Linked DNA regions of Luteibacter rhizovicinus DSM 16549. The protein of the gene in region 1 interacts with the protein of each later gene in a pairwise test. Links are inferred from orthologs where the notes say so. Each region holds a gene or a part of one and is shown in the gene's direction. Other genes may lie near its edges.

Region 1 (7,803 bases):
TCGGCCTTTTCGCGCACGCGGATTATCTTGCCGCCGCCGGCCGGCCGAAGACGCTTGAGGACCTGACCCGCCACGCCTTGATCGGTTACGACGAAGAGACGCCCTATATCCGCGCCACCCGTCCGGCGGACATGCCGTACCGACGCGAATTCTTCAGCTTGCGTACGGACAACGATCTCGCCGGACTGGCCGCTATCCGGGCGGGTTTCGGGATCGGCGCCTGCCAGGTGCCCCTGGGACGGCGCGCCGGGCTGGTGCGACTGTTTCCCAAGGCGGTGGATATTCCGTTGCCGATCTGGGTGGTCATGCACGAGGACCAGCGCAGCAGCCTTCGCATTCGCGCGGTATTCGACCATCTGGTGGAGGGCCTGGCGGCCTATGGCGGCAGTCGGGCCGGCGCAAAACTGCTAACCTCCGGCGCCTGACCGACCGGAGATTTGCCATGAGCCTGATCCAGACCCCCGTTTCTTACGGCGAGCTGATCGACAAGATGACGATCCTTCAGATCAAGCTGCAGGAAATCAAGGACGACGCCAAGCTGGCCAACGTGCGCAACGAGCTCGAACTGCTCGATGCGACGTGGAAGAACGACAAGGCCTCGGAGACCGATATCGCGCACGAAACCGCGCGTCTGCTCGCGGTCAACCAGCGCCTGTGGAAGATCGAGGACGACATCCGCATGAAGGAGCGTGCCCAGGCCTTCGATCAGGCGTTCATCCAGCTCGCCCGCTCGGTGTACATCGAGAACGACGAGCGCGCGGCGATCAAGCGCGAGATCAACATGAAGCTGGGTTCGACCCTCGTCGAAGAAAAGTCCTACCAGGACTACCGCGCCCCGCAGGCCTGATAACGCACTCTCGCCACTCGGGTAGGAGCCGATTTATCGGCGATGCCTTTTGTGGGAGCCGATGAATCGGCTCCTACAAGGCTGCGGTTATTTTGCGAGGGCGATTCCCAGGTGGTCGGCGCAGGCTTCGAAGCGCGCGATCATGTCGTCGACTTCGACCAGGTCCATGACGCCGGGCTTTTCGATCTTCGTGCCCCACGGAATTTCTGAAGCCGGCTTGCCGAAGAACTTGCGGGAAGCGGCATCGTATTTGTCGACGCACCAGCGGCGGTCCGAGTACGGTCCGGAGCGCTCGGGATTGCTCGCCGCATGCAGGCCGAGCACTTTCACGCCGGCCGCGTTGGCCATGTGCATCGGGCCCGAATCCGGCGTGAGAATCATGGAACTGCGCGAGAGCAGGGCCATGAAACGCTTCAACGTGTCCTTGCCCGTCAGGTCCATGGGGGCCTGCTTCACCGCCGCGAGAATGCTGTCCGCCAGTGCACGCTCCGGTGCCGACGGACCACCGACGAGCGCTACGCGCAGGCCACGAGCCATCGCATGGTCGATCAGCGCCGCATAGCGTTCCACCCGCCAGTTGCGCACCGTATGGCTCGACATCGGGCTGACCAGCAGCGTCGGTGCATCGCCGGGCAGCTGTTCGGCCGCCCAGGCATGGGCTTCGTCAGGCACCGGGATATCCCAGCGCACCGCGGTCTGCTTCAGGCCGAGCGGCTCGATGAAGCTGGCCATGGCATCCAGGACGTGCTCGCCGGTGCGAGCGGGGATGCGTTCGTTGACGAACAGGCCGTGCAAGTCCTTGGACCGGGCGTGGTCGTAGCCGATGCGGCGATCCGCTTTTACGGAAAGACTCAAGAGGTTCGAGCGCAGGGCCACCTGCATGTGCAGCAGGGCATCGAAGCGACGGCCGGCGAGGGCCTCGCGCACGGCGCTCACGCCAGCGCGACCCTGGCCCTTGTCGAAGGTGATGAACTCCACCCCCGGCAGGTCGCCTACCAGGCGGCGCTCGAGCTTGCCGATGATCCAGGTGAGCCTTGTCTGCGGCGCCTTTTCCTGCAGGGTGCGTATCAGCGGCGTTACGTGCGTCACGTCACCGATGGCGGACGTCCGCATGATGCAGAGGCTGGAGTCTCCCGGCGGGAGGGGGCGGCTTGTTAGACTGGGCAAGATCGATCACCGGATAGGAGGCCGCTCCACGGCGGCCCGAAAATGACAGAAGAACGCGTAGCGGAGGCGGCGGGCGGCACGATTCTGTTCGACGCCACCCGTACATCTCAAGTCGACAGCCTCTGGTTCTCGCCCGCCCATTGGAGTGAGCGCGATGCCCTGCGCTCGCAGGCCGGCGGTCGCGGCGGCGTATCGGTGATCGAAACGCCGGCCGGTGAGGCCGTGCTTCGCCATTATCGGCGCGGTGGCATGGTGGCCCGAATCTTCGGCGACCGCTACCTGTTCACGGGCCGGGGTCGCACCCGCAGCGTACGCGAATTCCGCCTGCTGGCTGAGCTGGAGCGCCGGGGTCTGCCGGTATCGCCGCCGTTGGCCACACGTTACGTGCGCTACTGGCTGCGTTACTCGGCGGACCTGATCACCTTGCGGATTCCCGAGGCGGCCACCCTGGCCGAACGCCTGAACGATGGCGCCTTCAATGTCGCCCTGGCGGGGAAGGTGGGTGAGTTGATCGCCCGTTTTCATCGTGAGGGTGCCTGGCATGCGGATCTCAATGCGCACAACATCCTGGTCAATCCACAAGGCCTCTACCTCATCGACTTCGATCGCGGCCGCCTTCGCCGACCGTCGCTGCATTGGCGGCTGGCGAACCTGGCTCGCCTGAAGCGATCGCTGATCAAGATCGGCGCCCGCGATGCCGGCGGCGACACCTTCGACGCCGAGCTCTGGCCGGCCCTGATCGAGCACTACGAGCGGAGTCTTAAAGGGTGAGCTGGAACCTGCACTTCCTTGGCACGGGCGCGGCGCACGCCGTGGAGCTCGGATCCTCCGCCGTCGTCGTCGAGCGCGACGGCCGGCCCCTGCTCCTGGTGGACTGTGGCCCGGACACGCTGGACCGCTACGTGGCGGCTTACGGCGCCCCGCCGCCGGCGCTCTACGTGACCCACGTCCACATGGACCATGTCGCCGGCATGGAGCGGTTGTTCTTCCGTCTGTGGTTCGACGAAGCCTTGCGCGGTCGCACGCGGGTCTACCTGCACGCGGGGCTCCTGCCGTGGCTGCAGGGCAGGGTGGCCGACTACCCGGGTGCCCTGGCCGAGGGCGGAGTGAACTACTGGGAGGCCTTCCACCTCATCCCCTGCACGCGTGGTTTCTGGCACGAGGGTGAGTGGTTCGACGTCTTCCCGACCCGCCACCACGTGCAAGGCACCTCGTACGGCCTCGCCCTGCGTGGCAGCTTCGTCTACACCGGCGATACGCGGCCGGTGCCCGAGGCGCTGGCGCTGCATGGCGCCCACGGCGAACTCATCGCCCACGATTGTGGCGTCGTCGGCAACCCGTCCCACACCGGGGTGGACGATCTCGAGCGCGAATACCCGGAGGAGGTCCGCGCCCGTATGGCGCTGTACCACTACGGGAGCGTCGACGACGGCGAAACGCTGGTCTCACGTGGCTACCGGATCGCCCGTCCGGGCGAGCGACTGCCGCTTCCGGCGCCCGAACCACCGCGTCCGACGGCCGGTTGAGGCGGTTTCGTCGTTCCGCCCTTGTCTCGCCGCACCGCTGAAGTTATCCTTCCGCTTCTTTGCCGGACAGGAAGCCGGGGAAGAGGATGTAAGTGGAGAGGTGTCCGAGTGGTTGAAGGAGCACGCCTGGAAAGTGTGTATACGCTAATAACGTATCGAGGGTTCGAATCCCTCTCTCTCCGCCAGTTTCAAACGTCTTTATGGTGACCCTGTCGGTCCCCCCGCGACGATAGTCCGTAAACTCCGCCAGGTCCGGAAGGAAGCAACGGTAGCGGACGACTCGGGTGCCGGGGTGTGGCTGGCAGGGTCATCGCCTTTTGAGGGCCGCGCTTTTCGGGCCGCGCTTTCACCCGTCCCGGGTCCTTGGCACAATCCACCGTCGTCCCAAGGTAATACGCATGTCCTATCAGGTCCTCGCACGCAAGTGGCGCCCGCGCAAGTTCGCCGAACTGGTGGGCCAGGAGCACGTGGTCCGCGCGCTCACGAATGCGCTCGACTCCGGGCGCATGCATCACGCCTATCTATTCACCGGCACCCGCGGCGTCGGCAAGACGACGATCGCGCGCATCTTCGCCAAGTCGCTGAACTGCGAGCGCGGTGAATCGGCCGATCCCTGTGGCGAGTGCTCCGTCTGCACGGCGGTGGACGCCGGCCGCTTCGTCGACCTCCTCGAGATCGATGCGGCCAGCAACACCGGTGTCGACGATGTCCGCGAGGTGATCGAGAACGCCCAGTACGCGCCGTCGCGCGGGCGCTTCAAGGTCTACCTGGTCGATGAGGTGCACATGCTCTCCAAGCCGGCGTTCAATGCGCTGCTGAAGACGCTGGAAGAGCCGCCGCCGCATGTGAAGTTCCTGCTCGCCACGACCGACCCGCAGAAACTGCCGGTGACGGTGCTGTCGCGCTGCCTGAAGTTCAACCTCAAGCGCCTGCTGCCGGAGCAGATTTCCGGCCAGATGCGCCATATCCTCGCCGCCGAAGGCATCGAGTACGACGATGAGGCCATCGGCGAGCTCGCGCATGGCGCGGACGGTTCGCTGCGCGACGGCCTGTCGCTGCTCGACCAGGCCATTGCCTACGGCGGCGGTGCCCTGCGCGCGGCCGATGTACGCGCCATGCTCGGCAGTGTCGAGCGCGGACAGGTACTGGGCGTGATCGAGGCACTCGCCGCTGGCGACGGCGCGGCACTCATGGGTGAGGCTGACCGCATCGCCTCGTACTCGCCGGACTTTGCCGGCGTGCTCGACGATCTCGCCACCGTGCTCCATCGCATCCAGTTGATCCAGCTGATTCCCGGCTATCGCGAGGAAGAGGGTGACGCCGGCCTGGCCGAGATCGCCAACCGCCTCGCACCCGAAGACGTGCAGCTCTACTACCAGATCGCCACCACCAGTCGCCGGGAACTCCCGCTCGCGCCGGATGCGCGGATCGGCTTCGAGATGGCGCTGCTGCGCATGTTCGCCTTCCGTCCGGCGGAAGCCGGGCAGGGCGCCGCGCCGTCCGCGCCTCGGGCTGTCGCGCCTGCGTCGGCCCGTGCCGCGATGCCCGCGCCGTCGCCTGCGCCTGTTGCCCCGTCGCGCGCGCCTGCCCCGGCGGCAGCGCCTGTCGCGAGCGCCCCGGCGCCTGCACCGGCCCCGTCACGCCCGGCGCCTGCCGCACCTCCGGTCGCCGCGCCTGTCGCTGCGCCGCCGGCACCGGTGGCACCGCAGGGCCCGCTGGTCCTCGGTGCCAATGGCTTGCCTGACTGGCACGAAGTGATCGAGCGCGCCAACCTGCGCGGTCCGATCGGTCAGCTGGCGCAGAATTCCTCGCTGCGCGAACTCGACGGCGAAGGCATGGTGCTGGCCTTGCAGCCCTCGCACATGCACCTGGCTGTCGAACCACTGACCAGCCAGATGGAAGAAAAGGTCTCCCAGGCGCTCGGTCGTCGCATTCGCATCCGCTTCATTGCCGATCACGGCAATCTGGGCACGCCGGCGGAGCGCCGGGCCCAGGCGCAGGTCGACGCGCAGGCCAACGCGGTCGCCTCGATGGAGTCCGACCCCTTTGTACGGACGCTCAAGCGCGAATTCGACGCGCGCGTCATTCCGCAATCGATCAAACCCGTGGAGCCAGGAACGTGAAAGGTCAAATTGGTCAGCTGATGCAGCAAGCCCAGCGCATGCAGGAAGATATGAAGCGTGCGCAGGATGAACTCGCCAAGACGGAAGTCACCGGTTCCGCCGGCGGCGGTCTGGTCTCCGTGACGATGTCGGGCGGCCACGAAGTGCGCGCGGTGCACATCGATCGCCAGGCGTTCGCCGATGATCCGGAGATGGCCGAGGATCTGGTCGCCGCCGCGGTGAACGACGCGGTGAACAAGATCGCCGAAATCAGCCGTTCGCGGCTGGGTGGCGTCACCGCCGGGCTGAACCTGCCCGCCGGCTTCAAGATGCCGTTCTGACCGGACGTCACGTCACACGATGACTAACGGCTCCCGCCTTCTCGGCGAACTGATCGATGCCTTGCGTTGCCTGCCGGGCGTCGGTGCGAAAAGTGCCCAGCGCATGGCCTTCCAGCTGCTCGAACGCGAGCGGCAGGGTGGTCTTCGCCTGGCAGCGGCGCTCGAGTCGGCGATGCGCGACGTGGGTAACTGCACGCGCTGCCGCAATTTCAGCGAAACACCGGTGTGTTCGCTCTGTGCGAGTCCGAGTCGCGATGCCCAGGTGCTTTGCATCGTGGAGTCGCCGTCCGATCTCGCTGCCATCGAAGGTGCGACCGGGTATCGCGGCCAGTACTTCGTGCTGCTCGGACGCCTTTCACCGCTGGATGGCCTGGGGCCGGACGAGCTCGGCTTGCCCCTGCTGGTCGAGCGACTGGGTGAGGGCGATGTTGCCGAGATGATCATCGCGACCAATCCGACGGTGGAAGGTGAAGCGACGGCGCATTACATCGGCCAGCTGGCGAAGGCTGCCGGCATTCGCGCCACCCGGCTCGCCCATGGCGTACCCCTGGGCGGCGAACTCGAGTTCGTCGACCGCGGCACGCTCGCCCATGCCTTCGGCAGCCGACAGTCGGTCGGCTGACCTTCCAGGGAGTTTTCATGACCGACACCATCTTCGCGAAGATCGTTCGCCGCGAGATCCCTGCCGACATCGTCTACGAAGACGATGACGTGCTCGCCTTCCGTGACCTCAATCCGCAGGCGCCAGTGCACGTGCTGTTCATTCCCAAGCGCGCCATTGCCACGCTCGACGACGCCGTCCCCGGCGATGCCGAGGTGCTGGGCAAGCTGCTCCTAGCCGCCGCGGCGTTCGCGCGGGCCCAGGGGCTGGCGAAGGATGGCTACCGCACGGTGATCAACACCAACGGGCACGGGGGGCAGACCGTGTTCCATATCCACGTGCACCTGCTAGCCGGCCGCCAGATGCATTGGCCGCCGGGCTGAGCGAAAAAAAGCCGGCGTGAGCCGGCTTTTTTCTTTGTCCATCAATGACCGCGCGGCGCCGGAGGCGGACGTACGATGATCGTGCGCGGGCGGTACCAGTAGGGATCGCCCCAGGGACCGTAGCCACCGTAACCGTAGCCACCCCAACCCGGACCGAAGCCCGGACCCCAGAACGGGTCGTAGAAGCCAGGGCCGTACGGCTGGATCGGCACGCGCTTCGGCCAGAGGTAGACCACATCGGCCTCGACGCGCGGGTAGGCGTAGTCGAAGTCGCCGACCTTCTGCGAGACGGCACCGTGCAGCGTACCGGTCACCGTGATCTCGCGACCGCGAGTGAAGACTTCCGGATCGTAAAAGCCGTCGCGGCAGGCCACGAAGCGGCCCTGGCTGTCGGACTTGCTGGCGGTCGGGCGGGCTTCACTGTCGAGCGGCTCGGACAGGACGAAGAAGCAGGTCTGCTGAGGACCCGGCTCCGTCTTGATGATCTCCCCGCCCCAGCGAACCTTTGCGCCCGGGGCACCGCCCTGCTGCGCGCCGGACGTCGAGACGTCGTTGAACTGGCCCTGCAGCGGCTGCGGCACCGTGGCGCACGCGCCAAGGGCCAGCGTCGCGGCGGCGATGACCAGCGGTTTGTACATGGACATGTCACATCTCCCAGAGGCACCGGACACGGCCGATGCCATGTCCTTATTTGACCACGCGGCGCACCTTTAATTCCTTCACCCGCTGCCGGAATTCACTGAGTGATTCAGGCGGCGGTTCGTCAAAGGCATAACGCGACCACAAGTAAAGCTGGCTCAACCTTTCCAAGCCATTTCGTTCGGCAGGCAACGAGC
Region 2 (5,258 bases), 1.2 Mb from region 1 along the record:
CCTGCTGGGTCGCCCGAACGTAGGCAAGTCCACCCTGCTCAACGCCATGATCGGCGTGCGCCTGAGCATTGTCAGCCATCGTCCGCAGACGACGCGTCACCGCATCCTCGGCATTTCCACCAAGCCCGAGGGGCAGATCCTCTACGTGGACACGCCCGGCCTGCACCGGGGTGGCAAGCGCGCGATGAACCGCAGCCTCAACCGGGCGGCTCGCGCGGCCATCTCCGAGGTGAACCTGGCGGTTCAGGTGATCGAGGCAGGCCGCTGGACCGACGAAGACGCCGCCATGTACGCCGCGCTCGCCGAGCAGCCGGACGTGCCGAAACTTCTGGCTATCAACAAGGTGGACCTGCAGAAGGACAAGACGGCCATGCTGCCGTTCGTCGCCGATCTCATGCAGAAGCATCAGTTCGACGATGTCTACTACGTCAGCGCGCTGAAGTCGAAGGGCCTCGAAGGCCTGGAAAAAGGCATTCTCAAGCGTCTGCCGGAACAGCCGGCAGTCTACGCCGAGGATGAAATCACCGATCGCAGCGAGCGCTTCCTCGCCTCGGAAATGGTTCGCGAGCAGCTCATGCTGCGCCTCAACCAGGAACTGCCGTACGCCACCACCGTCGAGATCGAGGCCTTCCAGGATCGTCCCGACGGTATCGCCGAAGTGCACGCGGTGATCTGGGTCGAGCGTGACGGCCAGAAGGCGATCGTGATCGGCGAAGGTGGTGCCCAGCTGAAAGCGATCGGCACGTCGGCGCGCAAGGCGATGGAGACCATGTTCGAGCGTAAGGTGTTCCTCAAGCTTTGGGTCAAGGTACGCGAAGGCTGGGCCGACGACGAGAACCTGCTCAAGCGTTTCGGCTACGAATAAGCCGCCAGGCGCGAGCCCAGATGCGCGTCGAACAACAGCCCGCCTTCATCCTGCATGCCCGGCCGTACCGGGAAACCTCGATGCTCGCCGAATGCCTCACCCGCGATCATGGCCGTATCGGCGTGGTCGCGCGTGGTGTCCGGCGGGAGGGCGCGCGTACGCAGCGGGCCCAGCTCGAGCCCTTTCAGCGCGTCGAGCTCGATCTTCTGATGAAGGGGGAGCTCGCGACGCTGCGTAGCGCCGAGCCCTCGGGGCCTGTGCTTCGCCTGACCGGCGATGCCGGTCTCGCCGGGCTCTACCTCAATGAGCTTGTCGTCCGCCTGACCGGTCGGCAGGACGGCAACCCCGAGCTGTTCGCGTTCTACGACAGCACGCTGAGGCGCATGGCCGCGGGTGAGCCGCTGGCCTGGACGTTGCGCCGATTCGAGCGCGACATGCTCGATGCCCTCGGTTACGGGCTTCAGCTCGACATCGACGCCATCGACGGCTCGCCCGTGGATCCGGCGCTCGTCTATTTCTACGATCCCGAATCGGGCGTGCTTCCGGGGCGCGTTGGCGACCAGCGAGCCATCCGTGGCGCCGACCTGCTTGCGCTGGCGGCGGATACGGCGCCGGATACCGCTGGGCTCTCTTCGCTGCGCCGCATGATGCGGCTCGTGATCACCTTCCACCTTGGCGGCGGCGAGCTCAAGGCCTGGCGCGTCCTACGCTAAAGCGGTAAGCGCGAGTTCGAGTTCCGAGCGGAAGCGGAGCAGGGCGGGCGGGGAGGCCCATCGTGTTTCGATGACATGATGTTGCAGGGCTTTTGCCTGGGCGGCCAGCCGCGTCGCACCGCAGAATCCGCAGGCCGAGCGCAGCCGATGCAGGCGGTCGACCAGGGTCGCGGGGGCGTTCGCCAGGGATGCCAGCTCGGGCGCGAGCTGAAGCAACTCCTCACGAAACAGGCTGCGCAAGGCGTGCATGGTGGTCAGATCGCCGGTCGCGAGCATGGCTTCGTGGTCGTCGAGGACGTGCTCGTCACGATCGACGCCAAGGGTCGCCGTCAGGGCATTGGCAAGCGAGGCGATTCCGCAGGGCTTCTCGATGACGCACGCGAAGCCTGCTTCGATGAGGCTTTGGCGCAGGGTGGTGGGCACCTCGGCGCTGGTTGCCATCGCCACGGCGTGGCGCGAAGCGGCGTCAGGATCCGCGTGGAGCGCGACGAGGACATCGACGGCGCCGCCTGACGGCATGCGGCAATCGAGCAGGATGGCGTCGAATCGCGTCGTGCGAGCGAGGCTTAGCGCCTGCGCTCCGTCCTCGACCAGCGTGACGACATAGCCCATGGCGGCCAACGCGCCGCGGAGAAATGCCCGCGTCGAAGGGTCGTCATCGGCGACGAGTATCTGAAAAAAATGGCGGTCCGGCATGCAACGTTCCGTGTTGTTCATCTGAGTTTGGCAGAATGGCCGAGCATGCTCGCCGTATCAACCCGCACCTTCGTCCTCGTTCTTGTCGCCTGCGCCTTGTTCGCTGGGGCCGGACGCGTTCGCGCGGGCGTTTCCCTTGGCGCCGATAGCGTGCTGCTGCCCGGGGTGGGCATGAGCGGGATGCAGGCCGACATAAATTCGGCACCGGACGGACAAGGATTGCAGCTGACGCTGTCAGCCAATCAGGCCGACATACCCGCGATGGGGTGGCGAAAGCTGGGTGTCACCCTCGACGGCGCGCTGAATCGCGACGAGGTCGGGCGTTGGGTTTTCGAGGGCGCGCTTCGTCTGAAGGGCGCCCCCGGCGGCGCGCTCACCAATGCGCGACTGCATATGGTGGCCGACGACTCGGCCAATACACTCGAACTCTCGATCACCCAGGACAAGGCGAGCGCCAGGATCGCCCTGCCGATCGATCAGACCACCCATGCCCAGATCACCTTGAAGGATCTGCCCGCCGGATGGCTCAACGGTCTTCTGTCCACCGTGTGGTCGGGGCATACGACCACCGGCCGCGTGGATGCGGATCTTGCGCTCGACCTGCTCGACGACGGCATGCAGGCCGCCGGCCAGTTCGCCTTCGACGGGATGGGCTTCGACAGTCCAGGCGGCAAGCTAGCCGGGCAAAAGCTGTCGGCGAGCGGAAGGCTGGGCCTCGGCAGTCGCGCCGGCAGTGCGTCGATCGACCTCGATGCCAGCCTGCGCGGCGGCGAGCTTCTGCTCGGCCCGCTCTATGCAAGCCTGCCCTCGCACGCCGTGCAGCTTTCGCTGGCAACGCGTTCGCAGAAGGGTAGCCTGGCGATACCGCGTCTGCGTCTCACCGATCCGGATGCCCTGCAACTCGAGGGCGAGCTGGCCTTCAACGCGAACGGCGACCTGACGCAACTGCAACTGGACCGCTTCAACGCCCGTCTTCCCGCCGCTTACGATCGCTACGGCAAGGGCTGGCTTCGTACTCTTGGCATCGACGGGCTGCTGGGGGCGGGCGAGGTCAGTGGTCAGGTGGGGATGAATGCCGGCGGCCTGACCGCGTTCGCCCTGCAGACCAGCGGCCTGGACCTAGCGGTTGCCCAGGGTCGTCTCGGTGTCACGGGCCTGCATGGGGCGTTGGACTGGAGTGCGACGGAGGATCGCCCGGTTACCAAGCTCGGCTGGCGTGCGCTTCAGGTGTACCAGATCCCGAATGGTGCCGCCGAAGCGAACTGGCGGAGCCGTGGTGGCACGTTGGCGCTGGAGAAGCCATTGGTCGTCCCGGTACTCGACGGACAGCTCCGCGTGCAGAGCCTGTCCTTCAAGCCGGCGGCCGCGAGCGGCGAGCGCTTGCAGACCTCGCTGGCATTGACCCAGATCGACATGGGGGCGCTTTGCCGCGCACTGGGCTGGCCCGAGTTCAAAGGAACGATCGGAGGGGCCATCCCGTCGATGCGCTATGTCGACGATCGCGTGGAGATGGGCGGTGGCCTGTCGCTCAACGTCTTCGACGGCTTTGTTGACATCACCCGCATGACTGTCTCGCAACCCTTTGGCAATGCTCCGGTTCTGACCGGCAATATCGCCCTCCGCCAGCTCGATCTGGCGCTGCTGACTTCGGTGTTTGATTTCGGCAGCATCACGGGACGGCTCGATGGCGCGCTGGACGATCTCCGCCTCGTTGCCTGGAAACCCGCGGCCTTCAAGTCCACCTTCACCGCGAACGACGGTGGCCGGATCAGCCAGAAGGCCGTCAATAACCTCACCGCGGTGGGTGGCGGGGGTATCGCTGGCGGCCTCCAGGGCACGGTGCTGAAGATCTTCAAGACATTTGGCTACAAGCGCATCGGGTTGACCTGCGTGCTCAAGGGCGATGTCTGCTCGATGGGCGGGCTGGGCAATGCGAAGGATGGCTACACTATCGTCGAAGGTAGCGGTTTGCCGCGCCTCACGGTGGTGGGTCACCAGCGTGAGGTCGACTGGCCGACCCTGGTCAGGCGCCTGCAGGCGGCCACGGAAGGTGGCGGACCGGTGATACGATGATGATTCGAAAGGGAGTTAGCAATGATGCGTAAGGCACTGATTGGAATCATGACATCTGCGGCGATCGCCCTGGTCGGGTGCGTCACCATCAACGTGTACTTCCCCGAGGCGGCGGCGCAGAAAGCTGCCGACCAGTTCATCGGCAACGTGCTCGACGACAGCGGTGTCGCACCGGCTGCCCAGGGTTCGGGCGCGGCCACACCGGCCAAGCCGGTACCTGGAAAGCAGCCGTCCGCCTCCCTGCTCGATCTGGTGATTCCCGCGGCCCAGGCCGCCGATGCGCCCAACATCCAGATCAGCACGCCGCAGACGGATGCCATCCGTGTGCGCATGACGGCGCGCTTCGGTGGTCAGCTCAAGGCTTTGTTCAATAGCGGCGCCGTGGGATTTACCGCCAACGGGCAGGTCGTCGTGCGCGATGCCGGCTCGTTGCCGCTGGACCAGCGCTCGCAGGCCAACGCCATCGTCGACGAGGAAAACAGCGACCGCGACGCGCTTTACCGGGAGATCGCCCGGGCCAACGGTCACCCCGAATGGGAGGCGCAGATCCGCAAGACCTTCGCCGAGGGCTGGGTCCAGCGCTCGCCGCCGGGCTGGTATTATCAGGACGCCTCCGGCGCCTGGAAGCGCAAATAGGCAATCGCCAGGAACGCTCGCCGCCATCCGTGCGGCGCGTCCTCCCAGCCAGCCCGGACCCTCGTCGTCCGGGCTTTACGTTTTTGAGCGCATGACCGAACTCGAAGCCACCATCACCGACCTCACCCACGATGTCCGGGGAGTCGCCCGCATCGACAACAAGGCCACCTTCGTATCTGGCGCGTTGCCGGGCGAACGTGTCGCGTTCCGGTACGTCAAGCGCCATCGCAATTACGACGATGCCGAACTCGTCAGCGTGATCGAAGCCTCGCCGC

Evidence for each region.
Region 2: the proteins of recR (region 1) and recO interact in binary tests that used the Escherichia coli proteins (3 or more experiments, as listed by UniProt). The link is inferred for Luteibacter rhizovicinus DSM 16549 from one-to-one orthologs.

The regions. Positions count from the first base shown.
Region 1 is NZ_CP017480.1:4,728,079-4,735,881, reverse strand. What follows is about bases 5,054-7,803. They hold recR (recombination mediator RecR), read left to right. Parts: upstream 5,054-6,002; coding sequence 6,003-6,605; downstream 6,606-7,803. Other genes in these bases: BJI69_RS21625 (transglutaminase TgpA family protein), read right to left, coding at 7,655-7,803; BJI69_RS21630 (Slp family lipoprotein), read right to left, coding at 7,009-7,611; BJI69_RS21635 (histidine triad nucleotide-binding protein), read left to right, coding at 6,623-6,967; BJI69_RS21645 (YbaB/EbfC family nucleoid-associated protein), read left to right, coding at 5,660-5,983; dnaX (DNA polymerase III subunit gamma/tau), read left to right, coding at 5,054-5,663. In the rest of the region: BJI69_RS21685 (LysR family transcriptional regulator), read left to right, coding at 1-425; BJI69_RS21680 (DUF6165 family protein), read left to right, coding at 443-847; BJI69_RS21675 (glycosyltransferase family 9 protein), read right to left, coding at 935-1,960; BJI69_RS21670 (3-deoxy-D-manno-octulosonic acid kinase), read left to right, coding at 2,057-2,785; BJI69_RS21665 (MBL fold metallo-hydrolase), read left to right, coding at 2,782-3,540; more of dnaX, read left to right, coding at 3,939-5,053. UniProt on the Escherichia coli protein: May play a role in DNA repair. It seems to be involved in an RecBC-independent recombinational process of DNA repair. It may act with RecF and RecO.
Region 2 is NZ_CP017480.1:3,553,984-3,559,241, forward strand. The notes cover bases 1-2,731. They hold recO (DNA repair protein RecO), read left to right. Parts: upstream 1-885; coding sequence 886-1,578; downstream 1,579-2,731. Other genes in these bases: era (GTPase Era), read left to right, coding at 1-865; BJI69_RS16270 (response regulator), read right to left, coding at 1,570-2,274; BJI69_RS16275 (translocation/assembly module TamB domain-containing protein), read left to right, coding at 2,320-2,731. Also shown: more of BJI69_RS16275, read left to right, coding at 2,732-4,347; BJI69_RS16280 (YdbL family probable chaperone protein), read left to right, coding at 4,396-4,983; 23S rRNA (uracil(1939)-C(5))-methyltransferase RlmD, read left to right, coding at 5,075-5,258. UniProt on the Escherichia coli protein: Involved in DNA repair and RecF pathway recombination.